2 regions of the Klebsiella africana genome follow, and region 1 is predicted to be linked to the other one. Evidence: predicted binding sites of a transcription regulator. Region 1 holds the regulator's gene; the other holds the start of a gene.
What was found. The regulator PhoB, encoded in region 1, activates phosphate uptake and scavenging genes when phosphate is short. The targets are predictions, from matches to a motif close to CTGTCATAAAACTGNCNNAT.

Region 1 (9,221 bases):
TATTGAGACTATTGCTACCCTGGTGGCGATGGCCGAACAGGCGACCGGACAGCAGGGTACCGTGGGGATGGGCATTCCTGGCGCAATTTCGCCTTATACCGGCGTGGTGAAAAACGCCAACTCGACCTGGCTCAACGGCCAGCCCTTTGATAAGGATCTCAGCCTGCGTCTCGATCGTGAAGTCCGGCTGGCTAACGATGCCAACTGTCTGGCGGTGTCGGAAGCGGTGGACGGCGCGGCGGCGGGGGCGCAAACGGTGTTCGCGGTGATTATCGGCACCGGCTGCGGCGCCGGGGTGGCGCTCAACGGGCGGGCGCATATCGGCGGCAACGGTAACGCCGGCGAGTGGGGGCATAACCCGCTGCCGTGGATGGACGACGATGAGCTGCGCTACCGTGCGGAGGTCCCTTGCTACTGCGGCAAACAGGGGTGCATTGAAACCTTTATCTCCGGCACCGGTTTCGCCACCGACTATCAGCGACTGAGCGGCAAAGGGTTAACCGGCAGCGAGATTATGCGCCTGGTGGGAGAAGGTGACGAAAAGGCTGAACTGGCGCTGAGCCGCTATGAACAGCGGCTGGCGAAATCGCTGGCCCACGTGGTGAATATCCTCGACCCGGACGTTATCGTGCTGGGTGGCGGGATGAGCAACGTCGAGCGGCTGTATCAGACGGTGCCGGACCTGGTGAAGCAGTGGGTCTTCGGCGGCGAGTGTGAAACGCCGATCCGCAAAGCGATGCACGGCGACTCCAGCGGGGTACGCGGCGCGGCATGGCTGTGGCCGCTCCAGGGGACCTGAACCGCTCCCCCTCACCCCGGCCCTCTCCCTGAGGGAGAGGGAGAAAAGCGGCGCGGTGCCGGTGGTTGATGCAGTGGCCGGGAACCCCTCACCCCGGCCTTCTCCCTCAGGAAGAGGGAGAAAAGCGGCGCGGTGTGGGTGGTTGATGCAGTGGCCGGGAACCCCTCACCCCGGCCCTCTCCCTGAGGGAGAGGGAGAAAAGCGGCGCGGTGTGGGTGGTTGAGGCAGTGGCCGGGAACCCCTTGTCTCTTGCTGGGAGAGGGGAATCGCAATAGCGTGCGAAACGGCAGACCGGCGCCGGACAGTTCCCTCTCCCTCCGGGAGAGGGTTAGGGTGAGGGGACATCGCAATAACTCGGACCTCACTCCACCGCAAACGCTCTGTCCAGCCGGCTATAGCCCAGGCCATTTATCTTCTTCACTTTGATCTGCACCGGAATGCGGTCTTTCATCGCCTCCACGTGACTGATCACCCCGATAATCTTCCCGCTGGCGTTGAGGGCATCCAGGGCGTCCAGCGCCGTGTCCAGCGTTTCGCTGTCGAGGGTGCCGAAGCCTTCATCAAGAAACAGGGAATCAATCCGCGTCTTATGGCTCACCAGGTCTGACAGCGCCAGAGCCAGTGCCAGGCTGACGAGGAAACTTTCGCCGCCGGAGAGGGTGCGGGTGTCGCGCACGGCGTCGGCCTGCCAGGTATCGACAACCTCCAGCTCCAGCGCCTCGCTGGCCTTGCGCTGTAGCAGATAGCGGCCGTGCAGGCGGTTGAGCTGCTGGTTTGCCAGCCAGACCAGATTATCCAGCGTGAGACCCTGGGCGAATTTGCGGAACCGGTCGCCGGTGCTGGAGCCGATCAGCGAATTGAGATAGCCCCAGTCGTCCGCCAGCTGCGCCGCCTCTGCAATCTGCTGCCCCAGCGCCTGCTGCTGTTGACGGCTCTCTGCGTCCTGCCTGAGCTGCTGGCGGATCTCACCCTGGCGGGTAGTGTTATCCCGCAGCCGCTGGGCCAGGGCGTGCAGCTGGGTTTGCAGGGTGGGGACGTCAGCGTCCACCCCTTGCGAACGCAGCGCCAGGTGCGCCTCTTGTTGCCGGGTCGCCTGCTCGCAGAGCGCTGCCGCCTGCTGGAGCTGCTGCTCCAGCGTCTGTTTTAGTTGCGCCAGCCGCTGGGCGGTCTCGTCATCCAGCAGCGCAGCGAGGAACGCCTCCCGATCGCTAAAGCGGCTGGCGGCCAGGGCAGTCGCGAATTGCGTCTGTGACTGGCTCACGCGCGCCGTTTCTTCGGCCTCCAGCTGCTGCTGCGCGACAAGCTGGCTGCGCAGCGACAGGCATTCCTCGTGAATTTCGCGCCAGTTGTCCGGGATAACCCGCTCGGCTTCAGCCTCTGTCTCGTCGCTGGCCGGCAGCGTCTCCAGCAGCGGCCGCAGAGCAGCGATTTGCTGCTGAATGGCATCATGTTGGGTCTGTTGCGCCTGCCACTGGGCAAATTCGCTTTCGCGAGCGTGCAGCCAGGCGGCTTCTTCGCCTTCTTCCGGCAGGCTGAGCGACAGCGTCTGCAGGGCATTCTCCAGTCCCTGGCGCGTAGCCGCCAACTGCTGCTCGGCCTGGCGCTCCAGCGCTTGCTGATCGTTGAGCTGACTCTGCAGCATCAGGTGCTGGCTGAGATGATAGAGCTGCTGCTCGTAGCGCTCCTGCTCCTGCATCCAGTCGTTTATCTCTTGCGTAATATCCCGCGCGATCTGCAGCGAGGCGCAGTTCTCCTGCCACGCTTTAGTAAGCGCTTGCTCTTCCTCTGCGAGCCGTTGGGCGGCTTCGGTATCACGCTGGAGCTGCTGCGTCAGGGCGTTGACCTGTCCGAGGATCAGCAGGCCTTCTTCTTTTAGCGCGGCGACCTCTTTTTCCAGCGCATCGCGGCGGCGCTGGTTATCCGTGAGGGTCAGCGAGGCGTATTGTTCAATCGCCGGGTGTTCACAGGCGCCGCACAGCGGACAGGGCTTACCCGCCTCGAGCCGGGCGCGGTAACCTTCCAGATCTTTAATCGTTTCTTCCCGCTGGCAGAGCGCTTTCAGGTCAAGATAGTGCTGGTTTTTGTCTTTATACTGCTCCCGACGTTGCGTCAGGGTGGCGTTGAGTTTTGCCTGCTCCGTCTGTGCCTGCTGGACGCTCTCGGCGTTCTGGCGCAGACGCTTGTGCAGCAGCTGATGCTGTTCATGCAGGGAGATCAGGCGCTGGCGCAGCGGCCGCGACTGGGTTTGCTGTTCTATCGCCGCCGCAACGTCATCCGCGCTCAGTGACAGAGAGCTGGCAGGCAGTGCGGCCAGCTTCTGGCGCAGCGCGGCCAGGCGGGTGCGCTGAGCCGTGAGCTGTTGTTTATCCCGCGTCAGTTGCGAGAATTGCGCCCGCCAGCCAGCAATCTCCTGACCCCATAAGCGGAAACGCTCATGGGCGGCCAGCCACTGCGCCAGATCGGCCAGTTCAGCCTGACGCTGCTGCTGGGCATTCAGGGCGCCCTGGCGGATGCGCGCGCGTAGCGCGGTGCTGGCAAGTAAGCGAGTATTTACTTCACTGATCCGCTGCCGGGTTTGCGCCAGGCCTGCCGCTTGCTCCTGCTGACGCTCCCACAGGGGGCGCAGCTGGGCGGCAGGCTGGGCCAGCTCAAGCTTCGCCAGCGCCGGGGCGGCGTCCGCCAGCGCCTGGCGGGCCTGTTGCTGCCGGGTGACCGCCTGCTGCTGCTGCTGCGCCAGCTCGTCGCGGCGGGTCAGCCACTGGAGCTGCTGCTGCTGGCTCTGCTGCTGTACCAGCAGGGCTTTTTCTTCGTCAGTAAGTACCTGCAAACTTTCCTGCAGCGCCTGCTGCTGGGCCTCCGTCAACAGGACGATGCCCGCCGCCTGGGCTTCGAACTTCTCCAGCGCATGGCGAGCGGCTTTGTGCTGTTCGTAGACCATGGCTGAAATCTGGCCGTAGATTTCCGTGCCGGTCAGCTCCTCCAGCAGCTCCGCGCGATCGCTCGGCTTCGCGTTCAGGAAGGCGGCAAATTGCCCCTGGGAAAGCAGCATTGAGCGGGTGAAGCGGCCATAGTCGAGGCCGGTTAGCGTCGCGGTTTGTTCCAGCTTGTCCGAGACCTTATCGGCGAGGATTTTGCCGTCGGCGCAGCGCGCCAGTTCGACCCGCGGCGCCTGCAGATTGCCATCCGGCTGGTTGCGCGCCCGGTTCTGGCTCCAGAAAGCGCGGTAGGCGATGCCTTTGACTTCAAACTCGACCTCTGCCAGACACTCGGCGGTATCACGTGTCATCAGGTCGTTTTGTGACTGGGAGACTTTGTTCAGGCGCGGCGTCTCATGATAGAGCGCCAGGCAAATGGCATCGAGCAGCGTGGTTTTCCCGGCCCCGGTGGCGCCGGTAATGGCGAACAGGCCATTGCTGGCGAACGGCTCGGCGGTAAAGTCTATCTTCCATTCCCCTTTCAGGGAGTTGAGGTTTTTCAGACGCAGACTGAGGATTTTCATACGTTTTCGTCCTTCGCGGTGAGTGTATGCACCGTATGGGCGAACAGCTCATGCAGCCGGGCGCGCTTCATATCGTCAATTTCGGTCAGCGCCAGCCGGCGTTCAAATACCTCCTCCACCTTCAGTTCACTGAGCGTCTCCCGCTGGGCATTGAGCAGTATTTTCTCGCGCTGCTCGCGGCTGCGGCGCACCAGCAGCACTTCCACCGGCAGATCCTCCGTCAGCGCCTGAATATGCCGCTGAATATCGTGCAGGTAGTCCTCGGTGGTGATTTCGATATCCAGCCACACCGGCGGGACCTGCTCGACGCCGCGCCACTGCTCCAGCTGGGCGGTGATGGCGGCCAGATCGCCTTTGATTACCGCCAGAGGCTGGGTCACGGGCACCTCCAGGGTTTCCACGGCGCTGAGGCGCCCGTCGTTAAAGCTCACCAGGTGCACCGATTTCGCTTTACCGGTTTCATCGAAGCTCAGCGGCAGCGGCGAGCCGCTGTAGCGGATATGCTCGCAGCCGCCGACCCTCTGCGCCCGGTGAATATGGCCCAGCGCAATGTAGTCGGCAGGGGGGAAGTGTTGCGCCGGAAAGGCATCCAGTGTGCCGATGTAAATGTCGCGGACGGCATCGCTTTTGCTGGCGCCGACGGTGGTCAGATGGCCGCTGGCAATGATGGGCAGCAGCCGATCGCCGCGCAGCGCGCAGGCCTGCTGATACTGCTCCTGATAATAGTCGCTGATGGCGTGCAGCAGTAGCTGCTGTTTTTCCCGACCAGAGTGACCGGCCTGGCTGGTCACCAGCTCGCGCGGGCGTAAAAACGGCACCGGACAGAAGATGGCGCCCGGCGTGCCGTCGCGCAACGGCAGCTCAATCGGCGCGTAGCCGGCGTTCGCCACCACGGTGGTGTGTAAAAAGGCGAGGATATCGCGGGATTCATTGAGCATCGCCACCGAGTCGTGGTTGCCCGCCAGCACCACCAGGCGACAGCCGGTCTGCTGCAGCTGGACGACGAAACGGTTATACAGTTCGCGGGCGTAGCTCGGCGGCGAGCCGGTATCAAAAATATCGCCAGCCACGATAATGGCGTCGACTTCATGCTCCTGTGCGCGGTCCAGTAGCCAGGTAAGAAAAGCGTCGTGTTCGGCCGCGCGACTTTTGCTGTAAAAATTCTGGCCCAGGTGCCAGTCGGAGGTGTGAAGGAGGCGCATAAATCTTCCCTAGCGAAAAAAGCATGGGCGGCAGTATACCATTTGTTGGTGAGGGGTAAGTCCGCGTCGTGCTTCAAAATACCCGATCATCAGACGGTCATTTTTTTCATAAATCTGTCACAAAAGTGACGCATAATGACGCCGCACTTCTATACTGATGGCTAAAAAACACAGGGTAAATAATGGCGAGAAGAATTCTGGTCGTTGAAGATGAAGCTCCAATCCGCGAGATGGTCTGCTTTGTTCTGGAGCAAAATGGCTTTCAGCCTGTCGAAGCGGAAGATTATGACAGCGCGGTGAATCAACTCAATGAACCCTGGCCTGATTTGATTCTCCTGGACTGGATGCTGCCGGGTGGTTCGGGGCTGCAGTTTATTAAACTGCTCAAGCGTGAGGCGATGACGCGGGATATCCCGGTAGTAATGCTGACCGCGCGTGGGGAAGAAGAGGATCGCGTTCGCGGCCTGGAGACCGGCGCGGATGACTACATTACCAAGCCTTTCTCTCCGAAAGAGCTGGTGGCGCGAATCAAAGCGGTGATGCGCCGTATTTCGCCGATGGCGGTGGAAGAGGTGATTGAAATGCAGGGACTGAGCCTCGATCCTTCATCGCACCGGGTGATGACCGGCGACAATCCGCTGGACATGGGGCCGACGGAATTTAAATTATTGCACTTCTTTATGACCCATCCGGAGCGGGTATACAGCCGCGAACAGCTGCTGAACCACGTCTGGGGGACCAACGTTTATGTGGAAGACCGCACGGTTGACGTCCATATTCGCCGCCTGCGCAAAGCGCTGGAACACAGTGGCCATGATCGTATGGTGCAAACGGTTCGCGGCACGGGGTATCGTTTCTCCGCCCGTTTCTGAATTTTGACAGGAGTGTGACCCGTGCTGGAACGGCTGTCATGGAAAAGGCTGGCGCTGGAGCTCTTTTTAGCGTGTATTCCGGCCCTGATTCTGGGGGCGTTTGTGGGCCATCTGCCGTGGTTTTTACTGGCGGCAGTGACCGGTTTGCTGATCTGGCATTTCTGGAATTTGATGCGCCTGTCGTGGTGGCTATGGGTGGACCGGAGCATGACTCCTCCGCCAGGCCGCGGCAGCTGGGAGCCGCTGCTGTATGGTCTGCATCAGATGCAGATGCGTAATAAAAAGCGTCGACGTGAGCTGGGAAGCCTGATTAAACGCTTTCGCAGCGGGGCGGAATCGCTGCCGGATGCGGTCGTTTTGACCACGGAAGAGGGTGCCATTTTCTGGTGTAATGGCCTGGCGCAGCAGATTCTAAACCTGCGCTGGCCGGACGACAGTGGCCAAAACATTCTTAACCTTCTGCGCTATCCCGAGTTCGCCAACTATCTGAAGCAACGCGATTTTTCAAAGCCGCTCAATCTGGTGCTAAATAACGCCCGTCATCTGGAAATTCGCGTGATGCCCTACAGCGACAAGCAGTGGCTGATGGTGGCGCGCGACGTGACGCAGATGCATCAGCTGGAAGGGGCGCGGCGGAACTTTTTCGCCAACGTCAGCCATGAACTGCGCACCCCGCTAACGGTGCTGCAGGGCTATCTGGAGATGATGCAGGAGCAGGTGCTGGAGGGGGCGACCCGTGAAAAGGCCCTGCACACCATGCGGGAGCAAACTCAGCGTATGGAAGGCCTGGTGAAGCAGCTGCTGACGCTGTCGCGCATTGAAGCCGCGCCGGCGCTGGCGATGAATGACCGCATCGACGTGCCGATGATGCTGCGGGTGGTGGAGCGCGAGGCGCAAACCCTCAGCCAGGAAAAACAGACGCTGATCTTCACCGTTGACGAGCAGCTCAAGGTGCTGGGTAATGAAGAGCAGTTGCGCAGCGCCATTTCCAACCTGGTCTATAACGCGGTGAACCACACCCCGCCAGGGACCGAAATTCGCGTTAGCTGGCAGCGAACGCCACAGGGGGCGCTGTTCAGCGTCGAGGATAACGGGCCGGGTATTGCGCCGGAGCATATTCCTCGTCTGACCGAGCGTTTTTATCGGGTGGATAAGGCTCGCTCCCGGCAAACGGGGGGCAGCGGCCTGGGACTGGCGATCGTCAAACACGCGGTTAACCATCACGACAGCCGGCTGGAAATCGACAGCACAGTGGGCAAGGGAACCCGCTTTAGCTTCCTGCTCCCGGAACGATTAATTGCCAAAAATGACGCCTGATCGACGCGCTGTCAGTTTATCTTGCCAATGACCAGCTTCAGCTGGTCATTTTCATTGGCAGTCGTTTTTTCTCGCCTATTTAATGAGCGTGCGCTGCTTTTTTGTTCGCATGATAAGCCACGGGTTTTCTATCAATATGGTAAATGATTCTGGTATGAAAGTCATAACCAGCATAATCATCTGCTTTTGCGATCGTGCCTTGCTTTAAAACGTTATAAGCGTTTAAATTGCGCTTGCGCAGTCGATGACAGACTGTTTTTGCGTGGTAATACCAAAAACAATTCTTTCCCACGCCGCTTCGGGAGCATATCTCGCTGAGTTTACCGGCAATGGCCGCTGTATCGTCCCTGAGAGGGGAGCGCGGTATTTTTCCATTTTTTACAACACCACATCCACAGGCAGTAATGAATTTATGACCCATCAGTTAAAATCTCGCGACATCATAGCGTTGGGCTTTATGACCTTCGCGTTGTTCGTTGGCGCAGGCAACATTATTTTCCCTCCGATGGTGGGCTTACAGGCGGGCGAGCACGTCTGGACGGCGGCGATCGGCTTTTTGATCACTGCGGTGGGGCTGCCGGTGCTGACGGTGGTCGCGCTGGCGAAAGTCGGCGGCGGTGTTGAAAGCCTGAGCACCCCGATTGGTAAAGTGGCCGGTATCCTGCTGGCGGTGGTGTGTTATCTCGCGGTGGGACCGCTGTTCGCGACGCCGCGCACCGCGACCGTCTCCTTTGAGGTCGGCATTGCGCCGCTGACCGGCGACGGCCCGCTGCCGCTGCTGATCTACAGCGTTATCTACTTCGCGCTGGTGATCCTGGTCTCGCTCTATCCGGGGAAACTGCTGGATACAGTCGGCAATTTCCTTGCGCCGCTGAAGATTATTGCCCTGATCGTGCTGTCGGTTGCCGCCATCGTCTGGCCGGCGGGCCCGATCAGCGACGCGCTGGAAGCGTATCGCACGGCGCCCTTCTCCAATGGCTTCGTCAACGGCTACCTGACCATGGATACCCTTGGTGCGATGGTATTTGGCATCGTGATTGTTAATGCCGCTCGCTCACGCGGCGTCAGCGAAGCACGACTGTTGACCCGCTACACCGTTTGGGCTGGCCTGATGGCGGGCGTCGGTCTAACCCTGCTGTATCTGGCGCTGTTCCGTCTGGGCTCTGACAGTGCCACCCTCGTGGACCAGTCCGCCAACGGCGCCGCGATCCTCCACGCTTACGTGCAGCATACCTTCGGCGGGGCGGGCAGTTTCCTGCTGGCGGCGCTGATCTTCATCGCTTGCCTGGTGACGGCGGTGGGCCTGACCTGCGCCTGCGCCGAGTTCTTTGCCCAGTATCTGCCGTTCTCCTATCGCACGCTGGTCTTTATCCTCGGCCTGTTCTCTATGGCGGTCTCCAACCTTGGCCTGAGCCATCTGATTCAGGTGTCGATTCCGGTGCTGACCGCTATCTATCCGCCGTGTATCGCACTGGTTGTATTAAGCTTTACCCGCGGTTGGTGGCATAATTCGTCCCGCGTTATCGCACCGG
Region 2 (9,221 bases), 2.2 Mb from region 1:
CGTGTACAGCTGACTTCTGGTATGTCAATGATTGTACGCGCAGAACACCTGGTGTTCTGAAACGGAGGCCGGGCCAGGCATGAACACATTTTTTAAAATCACCGCGCTTGCGGGCCTGCTGGTAATAGCAGGCCAGGCTTTCGCTGTTGATGACATAACCCGCGCAGATCAAATCCCCGTGCTGAAAGAAGAGCCGCAGCACGCGACGGTAAGCGAGCGCGTGACGTCGCGCTTTACCCGCTCTCACTACCGTCAGTTTGATCTCGACAACGCCTTCTCGGCAAAGATTTTTGACCGATATTTGAACCTGCTGGATTACAGCCACAATGTGCTGCTGGCCAGTGATGTGGCGAAGTTTGCGGCTAAAAAAGAGCAAATCGGCGACGAACTGCGCACCGGGAAACTGGACGTCTTCTACGACCTCTACAACCTGGGGCAGCAGCGTCGCTTCGAGCGCTATCAGTATGCGCTGAAGGTGCTGGAACGTCCGATGGACTTTACCGGCAACGACAATTTCAATCTTGACCGTTCCAAAGCGCCGTGGCCAAAAGACGAGGCCGAGCTGAATAAGTTGTGGGACGCTAAGGTTAAATTTGACCAGTTAAGCCTGAAGCTGGCGGGTAAAGACGATAAAGAGATCCGCGACACCTTAACCCGTCGCTATAAGTTTGCGATCCGTCGTCTGGCGCAAACCAACAGCGAAGATGTCTTCTCGCTGGCGATGACCGCCTTCGCTCGCGAAATCGACCCGCACACCAACTACCTGTCGCCGCGCAATACCGAGCAGTTCAATACCGAGATGAGCCTCTCTCTTGAGGGGATCGGCGCCGTGCTGCAAATGGATGATGACTACACCGTCATTAATTCTCTGGTGGCGGGCGGTCCGGCCGCGAAGAGCAAAGCGATCAGCGTCGGCGATCGCATCGTTGGCGTTGGCCAGACCGGGAAGCCGATGGTTGATGTTATCGGCTGGCGTCTGGATGACGTCGTGGCGCTGATTAAAGGGCCGAAGGGCAGCAAGGTTCGCCTTGAAATCCTGCCGGCCGGTAAAGGAGCCAAGACGCGTATCGTCACCCTGACCCGCGAACGCATCCGTCTGGAAGATCGCGCGGTGAAGATGTCGGTGAAAACCGTCGGTAAAGAAAAAGTCGGCGTGCTGGATATTCCGGGCTTTTACGTTGGCCTGACCGATGACGTGAAAGTGCAGCTGCAGAAGCTGGAAAAGCAGAACGTCAGCAGCATCGTCATCGACCTGCGCAGCAACGGCGGCGGGGCGCTGACCGAGGCGGTATCGCTCTCGGGGCTGTTTATTCCGTCCGGCCCGGTGGTGCAGGTGCGGGATAACAATGGCAAGGTGCGCGAAGACAGCGACAACGATGGCGTGGTCTATTACAAAGGGCCGCTGGTGGTGCTGGTTGACCGCTTTAGCGCCTCGGCGTCTGAAATCTTCGCCGCGGCGATGCAGGATTATGGCCGCGCGCTGATCGTTGGCGAACCGACCTTTGGTAAAGGGACTGTACAGCAGTATCGCTCGTTGAATCGCATCTACGATCAGATGCTGCGTCCGGACTGGCCGGCGTTAGGCTCCGTCCAGTACACCATCCAGAAGTTCTACCGGATTAACGGCGGCAGTACCCAGCGCAAAGGCGTGACGCCGGATATCATGATGCCAACCGGCAATGAAGATCGCGAAACCGGCGAGCAGTATGAAGACAACGCTCTGCCGTGGGACAGTATCAATGCGGCCACCTATGTGAAGTCCGGAGATCTGACCCCGTTTGGACCGGAGCTGCTCAAGCGCCACGACGAGCGCATTGCGCAGGATCCGGAGTTCCAGTACATCATGAAGGATATTGCCCGTTATAACGCGATGAAAGACAAGCGTAACATCGTCTCTCTGAACTACGCCCAGCGTGAGAAAGAGAACGAAGAGGATGATGCGATTCGTCTGGCGCGGATTAACGATCGCCTGAAACGCGAAGGCAAACCGCCATTGAAAAAACTGGACGATCTGCCGAAGGATTATCAGGAACCGGACCCGTATCTTGATGAAACGGTCCACATCGCGGTCGACCTGGCGCATCTTGAAAAAGCGCGCCCGGCAGTAGAACCGCCGGCCAGTAAATAAGTCGCTAACGGGCACCTCAGAAGGTGCCCGTTTTTTTTCGAGCTTTGTCATCGCCATTCAGCTCAGCTAACAAAATGTCAACCTGATCAGCCGCTGTCAGCAAGATGCTACAAAATGTAAAGTTGTGTTTTTATCGTGACTTAGCGGGGGTTGATGGTTGAAAATTGCAGCCTGACCCATACGATGTGGGTAATCGCATAGTGCGTTTTGTTAAATTGAGGTAAAAAGAAAATTATGATGCGAATCGCGCTTTTCCTGCTGACGAACCTGGCAGTGATGGTCGTGTTCGGGCTGGTGTTAAGCCTCACGGGGATCCAATCCAGCAGCATGACCGGTCTGTTGATCATGGCCCTGCTGTTCGGCTTCGGTGGTTCTATCGTTTCGCTGATGATGTCGAAGTGGATGGCGCTGAAGTCTGTGGGTGGGGAAGTGATCGAGCAGCCGCGTAACGAAACGGAACGCTGGCTGATGAACACCGTTGCACAACAGGCGCAGCAGGCGGGTATTGCCATGCCGCAGGTGGCTATTTATCACGCGCCGGATATCAATGCCTTCGCCACCGGCGCGCGTCGCGACGCCTCGCTTGTCGCCGTCAGCACCGGGCTGCTACAAAACATGAGCCGTGATGAAGCGGAAGCGGTTATTGCCCATGAAATCAGCCACATTGCCAATGGCGACATGGTGACCATGACGCTGATTCAGGGGGTGGTAAACACCTTCGTTATCTTTATCTCGCGTGTTATTGCGCAGATTGCGGCCGGTTTCCTCGGCGGCAACCGGGAAGATGAAGGGGAGAGCAGCAATGGTAACCCGCTGATCTACTTCGCCGTCGCCACGGTGCTGGAGCTGGTGTTCGGTATTCTGGCGAGCATTATCACCATGTGGTTCTCGCGTTACCGTGAGTTCCATGCTGACGCCGGCTCGGCGCGCCTGGTGGGCCGCGAGAAGATGATTGCTGCCCTGCAGCGTCTGAAAACCAGCTATGAGCCGCAGGAAGCCAGCAGCATGATGGCGTTCTGCATCAACGGTAAAGCGAAATCCATGAGCGAGCTGTTTATGACTCACCCGCCGCTGGATAAGCGTATTGAAGCCCTGCGTAGCGGTGAGTATCTGAAGTAATTCGTCATCTGACGCTGAAAACAAAAATCCGCAGCCCTCACGCTGCGGATTTTTTTTGCTGCCCGTCAGGCGGCGCGCGGCTGGGTGACGCGCAGACCGCTAATCAATGCGGCAACGGTAGCCAGGATACCGGCCAGCAGCAGGGCGGTATGGGTACCGCTGTTGCCGAGCAGGTTGAACAGCAGCGCGACCAGCGCCGCGCCGGTGCTCTGGCCGAGGAGGCGAGCGGTACCCAGCATCCCGCTGGCACCGCCGCTACGGTGGCTCGGAGCCGAGGCAACGATGGTATGGTTGTTCGGCGACTGAAACAGCCCGAAGCCGGCGCCGCACAGCGCCATGCGCCAGATGATATCCAGATCGGATGGTGATGACGGCAGCAGCGCCAGACCAAACAGGCCGCAGGCCATAATCAGCAGACCGATGGCTCCCAGCAGCCCCGCATGGCACTTCTCAATCAAATAGCCAGCCAGCGGCGCCATTACCATGGTCGCCAGCGGCCACGGCGTCAGCAGCAGACCGGTCTCCACTTCGCTGCGCCCCATCATCGACTGCAGGAAGAAGGGTAGGGAGACCATCGCCAGCATCTGCGCGCAGAAGGAGCAGATGGAGGTGCAGATAGACAGGGAGAAGAGCGGGATGCGCAGCAGGTCGACCGGCAGCAGCGGGACGGGCATTTTGAGCTGGCGGCGAACGAAGAAAAAGCCCACCACCAGCATGGCCGCCACCTCCGCCAGCACCAGTTGCGTGGACTGCCCCTGGGCGAAACCGCTCAGGGCGGTGATCAGCAGCCCGAAGGTGAGGGCGTTCATGATGGCGCTGGGCAGATCGAAGCGGATGATTTTGCTGCGGGCGCTGTTGGGCGGCAGAAAGCGCATTGCCAGGACAAAAGCGACAATCCCGAGCGGGACGTTAATTAAAAACAGCCATTGCCATGAGGCAAGGGAGAGGATCGCCGCGGCGATAGTCGGGCCAGCTGCCGAAGAAACAGCGACCACAAAGGAGTTAATGCCCATGCCGCGACCAAGAAAGCGCTGTGGATAAATCAGGCGGATCAGCGCAGTGTTGACGCTCATCAGCGCGGCGCCGCCCAGCCCCTGAGCGACGCGGGCGAAGGTCAGCATTTCGAGGCTGCGCGATAGCGCGCAGGCCAGTGAGGTAAAGATAAACACCACCAGGCCTATCTTGTAAATGCGACGATAGCCGACCATGTCGCCGAGAAAAGAGAGCGGCAGCAGGGCGATGACAATGGCGATCTGGTAGGCGTTGACGATCCAGATTGACGCCGCCGGTGAGGCATTGAGATCGCTGGCGATAGTCGGCAGCGCGACGTTGGCGATAGCCCCGTCGAGCACGGCCATGGTCAGCCCAAGCACGATGGTCAGAATGGCGCCATAGCGTTGCGGCAACGGCACGCCATCAGAAGAATTTTTATCCATGGTGAAAATGAGTCTTAAATGAAACGGTTTTTTGATTGATGAGTTTAGCATTGATTAATCCGCAGTATGTCGCAGATTTGTAACGAAGTGGCAGAAGAATGATTGCGGCGCAGAGGCAGCGAATTTATAATAAAAACCGGTTCTAAATTTTATAAAACAGTTACGACGAGGTGATAAATGGCAGGTGCGGATTTGGATAAACAGCCAGATTCTGTCTCTTCGGTATTAAAGGTTTTTGGCATCTTACAGGCGCTGGGTGAAGAGCGTGAAATTGGCATTACCGAACTGTCCCAACGCGTCATGATGTCAAAAAGCACCGTTTATCGCTTTTTACAGACCATGAAATCACTGGGCTATGTGGCACAGGAAGGGGAGTCGGAGAAATACTCCCTCACCCTCAAGCTGTTCGAGCTGGGTGCCCGCGCGCTGCAGAACGTCGATCTGGTGCGCAGCGCGGATATTCAGATGCGCGAACTCTCGCGACTGACGAAAGAGACTATTCACCTCGGCGCGCTGGATGAAGATAGCATTGTCTACATCCACAAGATTGACTCGATGTACAACCTGCGGATGTACTCGCGCATTGGCCGTCGCAACCCCCTATACAGTACCGCGATCGGCAAAGTACTGCTGGCCTGGCGCGATCGTAGTGAAGTTGAGCAGATCCTCGAGGGCGTGGAGTATAAGCGCAGCACCGAGCGGACGATTACCAGCACGGAGGCGCTGCTTAAGGTGCTGGATGGCGTGCGCGAGCAGGGTTACGGCGAAGATAACGAAGAGCAGGAAGAGGGGCTACGCTGCATTGGTGTGCCGGTATTCGACCGTTTTGGCGTGGTCATCGCCGGGTTGAGTATCTCTTTCCCAACGCTGCGTTTTTCAGAAGAACGTTTGCATGAATATGTGGCGATGTTGCACCAGGCGGCGCGCAAGATTTCTGAACAAATGGGATACAACGACTACCCGTTTTGACGCGACAGCGTAAGCCTGTGGCGACCGCGATGCTCTCTCGTGGTCGCCAGCGCAGTCTTAGCCGTTATCAACCACGGTTGCGCTTTTACGCAGCAGTGGACAGCTGCTGACACCGATCACGCCACTGTTGGAATGAACATAAAGTGCGGTGCTGACGCCACGAGCGGTAAGATATTGACACTTCAGTCCCAACCCTCCGACATTTTCTTCACTGTGGAATAATACGCCATAGCCGCTCAATAATACGCCAATCCATAAGATAACCACCACGACAATAGTACGAATGATTAATCGCATTGATGCCTCGTTATTTGTATGATCCTTGCTGTGATTGTGACATGAACACGTTTTGAAACAAGTCGATGATTCCTAAACTTGCCTTTCGTAATACAGTTAGCCGCGGTTTAAGAAGGCCGTGTTATCCTGGCAACATAAAGTACTGATGCGGAGAGTGGAGTGAAAAAATTACGGTGGGTTTTACTGATAGTCATCATAGCAGGCTGCCTGTTGTTGTGGACTCAGATGCTTAACGTAATGTGCGACCAGGATGTACAGTTTTTCAGCGGCATTTGCACTATCAATAAATTTATCCCGTGGTAAGACATTTTTCTGACGACTGATTTCCTTCTGCGACATGGGTGGTAGAATGAACGCCTTCTCTTTGAGGTGGTGAAATGAGTGAGTTACTAAATTCTGGGATCGTAAATCTGGCATCGCTGGCTGTCTCCGTGATGCTGCTCCTTGTCGGTCTGTTGTTATGGTTCTTCGTCAACCGAGCCAGTTCGCGAGCGAACGAGCAGATAGCGCTGCTGCAGGCGCTGCTGGATCAGCAAAAGCGGCAGAATGCGCTGTTACGTCGTCTTTGCGAGGCTAATGCACCGGAAAAAGAAGACGTTGCTGAGCCGACCGTTGCCGGTAAGGCAAAAGCGGACGATGAATTTATTCGTCTGGTCGCAGAACGCTAAGGAGCTCGACAGGTGTGCATCATAAGATGCGCACCTGCATGATAGCTGGCAGTAATATCTTATTCTTATTCCATTATTCCTTTTCCCGCGCATTATTTTCTTTTTTACACGCTGTAAATAAAGTCCTCTCCGTCGCACTTATTGTCGGGCTCGTGACACTGTCATCATTTTTTCATTATTAACGTGCAGAATTAGCACTATTTTTAGTACGGCGACTAACAGATTTTATTATCACTACACTAACGCGGCTTTAGCGATTTTTCGTCTGCAGTTATAACGAATAATGCGCATCACTATTCATCATTGTTCTCGCGGTGACATCGGCATGGCAGTTCGTATACGGACATACCTGGACGAAGCGAAGTTGTTGAGCTATGGTAAAAAAGTTGCAGTAATGAGGCAGCACAGTGGCGATATTGGCTTATGCTATAGCGCCTTGCCAGGGGCGGCAAAGACGCATAAATGTGCAGGCGATCAAATGATTACCTTATAATTTGTGCGAACGATCGAGACACGTTTAAAAATGGCTTGCCATTATTTACGTAGTGTGTGATAACACGTTTCGGGTTAAACGAGGTACAGTTCTGTTTATGTGTGGCATTTTCAGTAAAGAAGTCCTGAGTAAACACGATGTCGTTGAATACCGCTTCTCTGCCGAACCTTAAATTAGTGCCTCATGCAGTTATGTGTCAGTTTTATCTAGGTAAACGCCAGCAGGCGAAGAAAACAGTCTAAGGAATTTTGCAAATGGCAAAGATTAAAGGTCAAGTTAAGTGGTTCAACGAGTCTAAAGGTTTTGGTTTCATTACTCCGGCTGATGGCAGCAAAGACGTGTTCGTACACTTCTCCGCTATCCAGGGTAACGGCTTCAAAACTCTGGCTGAAGGCCAGAACGTTGAGTTCGAAATTCAGGACGGCCAGAAAGGTCCGGCTGCAGTTAACGTAACTGCTATCTGATACAAGACCACTCTTCTTGTATAAAAGCCTCGCCTGCGCGGGGCTTTTGCGTTTTTATTGCAAAGCATGTCATTTTCCCCCCTCTCGTCGCGCCTTGTTGCAAATACTCAACTTTATTAGCATTGTGTAGCAGTCTGTTTTGCTAATTTTCTGTTAAATCAGTTGGTTGCAAAACAATGCCGGAGCTAAGGTGCTAAAGAAAAAAACGAAGTCCACGGCCAACTTTACCCCGATTCGCTTCGGGTTACTGTGTGTGGCTATTCTCGGTTGTCTGGGCCTGCTGCTGGTCCGCGTGGGCTGGCTACAGATAGTTTCCCCCGATAACCTTGTGAAACAAGAAGATATGCGATCGCTGCGCGAAGAGCCGATTGCGGTTGAGCGGGGCATGATCAGCGATCGCGAGGGGCGACCCCTGGCGGTGAGCGTTCCGGTCAGCGCTATCTGGATTGACCCGCAGACCACCATGGAGAAGGGCGGTGTGGGCTATGGGCCTCGCTGGCAGGCGATGGCCGAAGCGCTGCACCTCAACCTCGGAGAACTGGCCCGGCGGGTACAGAGTCATCCCCACGCTCGTTTTCTCTATCTGGCGCGCCAGATCAATCCCGAGCAGGCCGAGTGGATTGATAAACTGCATCTGCCAGGCGTCTATCTCCGCGATGAATCGCGACGTTTCTATCCAGCTGGCCATGTGGCTGCCAATCTGCTGGGTTTTACTAACGTCGATAATCAGGGCATCGAAGGGGTGGAGAAAAGCTTTAACGCCCAGCTGACCGGAAAACCCGGGCGACGTCTGGTGCGTAAAGACAAACATGGCAATGTCATTGAGAATATTACCGAAGTGCCGCCGGTACCGGCGCATAATCTGCAGCTGAGTATTGATGAACGCCTGCAGACGGTGACGGAAGACGCCCTCGACAACGCCGTCCGCTGGAACAAAGCGGAGTCCGGGGCGGCAGTATTGATCAAAATTGATACCGGCGAGATCCTGGCGATGGCCAACTATCCGGATTTCAATCCGAATAACCGCGATACGGCTACGCTGGATGATTTCCGCAACCGCGCCATCAGCGATACCTTCGAACCGGGGTCGACCGTCAAACCGCTGGTGATCATGACCGCGCTACAGCAAGGTATCGTCCAGCCGGACAGCGTGGTGGACACGCATCCCTTTGTTCTCGATGGCCATCGCATCCGCGACGTCGGCTATTATCCCGAGCTGACGCTGACCGGGATCCTGCAGAAGTCCAGCGATACAGGTGTGTCGCATCTCTCGCTCGCCATGCCGGTACAGCATCTGATCGATACCTACAAAGCTTTCGGCTTCGGTGAGTCGACAGGGCTAGGGTTAACGGGTGAAAGCGCGGGGCTGATGCCCCAGCGCCGCTACTGGGGGCAACTGGATCGTGCCACCTTTGCCTTCGGCTATGGTTTGATGGTCACGCCGCTCCAGCTGGCGCATGTCTATGCTACCATCGGCGGCTTCGGTATTGAACGGCCGTTGTCGATTACCCGTATCGACCCGCCGGTAATGGGCACGCGCGTGATGCCGGAAAACATTGTTCACAGCGTAGAGCACATGATGGAGAGCGTGGCGCTCCCGGGCGGGGGAGGAACCAAAGCGGCGGTGCGTGACTATCGAGTGGCGGT

Region 2: kdgR (DNA-binding transcriptional regulator KdgR) is a predicted target of PhoB. The motif match lies at 4,750-4,769, and genes of this name have one in related genera.

What each region holds. Positions count from the first base shown of each region.
Region 1 covers NZ_CP084874.1:4,066,796-4,076,016, reverse strand. The annotation lists gene mak (fructokinase) at 1-799, shown strand, start outside; gene sbcC (exonuclease subunit SbcC) at 1,161-4,298, opposite strand; gene sbcD (exonuclease subunit SbcD) at 4,295-5,500, opposite strand; gene phoB (phosphate response regulator transcription factor PhoB) at 5,683-6,372, shown strand; gene phoR (phosphate regulon sensor histidine kinase PhoR) at 6,394-7,689, shown strand; gene LGL98_RS19650 (hypothetical protein) at 7,769-8,110, opposite strand; gene brnQ (branched-chain amino acid transporter carrier protein BrnQ) at 8,102-9,221, shown strand, end outside.
Region 2 covers NZ_CP084874.1:1,897,613-1,906,833, forward strand. The annotation lists gene proQ (RNA chaperone ProQ) at 1-60, shown strand, start outside; gene prc (carboxy terminal-processing peptidase) at 80-2,128, shown strand; gene htpX (protease HtpX) at 2,363-3,247, shown strand; gene LGL98_RS09195 (MFS transporter) at 3,313-4,683, opposite strand; gene kdgR (DNA-binding transcriptional regulator KdgR) at 4,861-5,652, shown strand; gene LGL98_RS09205 (YobH family protein) at 5,710-5,949, opposite strand; gene mgrB (PhoP/PhoQ regulatory lipoprotein MgrB) at 6,109-6,252, shown strand; gene LGL98_RS09215 (YebO family protein) at 6,327-6,617, shown strand; partial or broken gene LGL98_RS09220 (DUF2627 domain-containing protein) at 7,208-7,279, shown strand; gene cspE (transcription antiterminator/RNA stability regulator CspE) at 7,365-7,574, shown strand; gene ftsI (peptidoglycan glycosyltransferase FtsI) at 7,765-9,221, shown strand, end outside.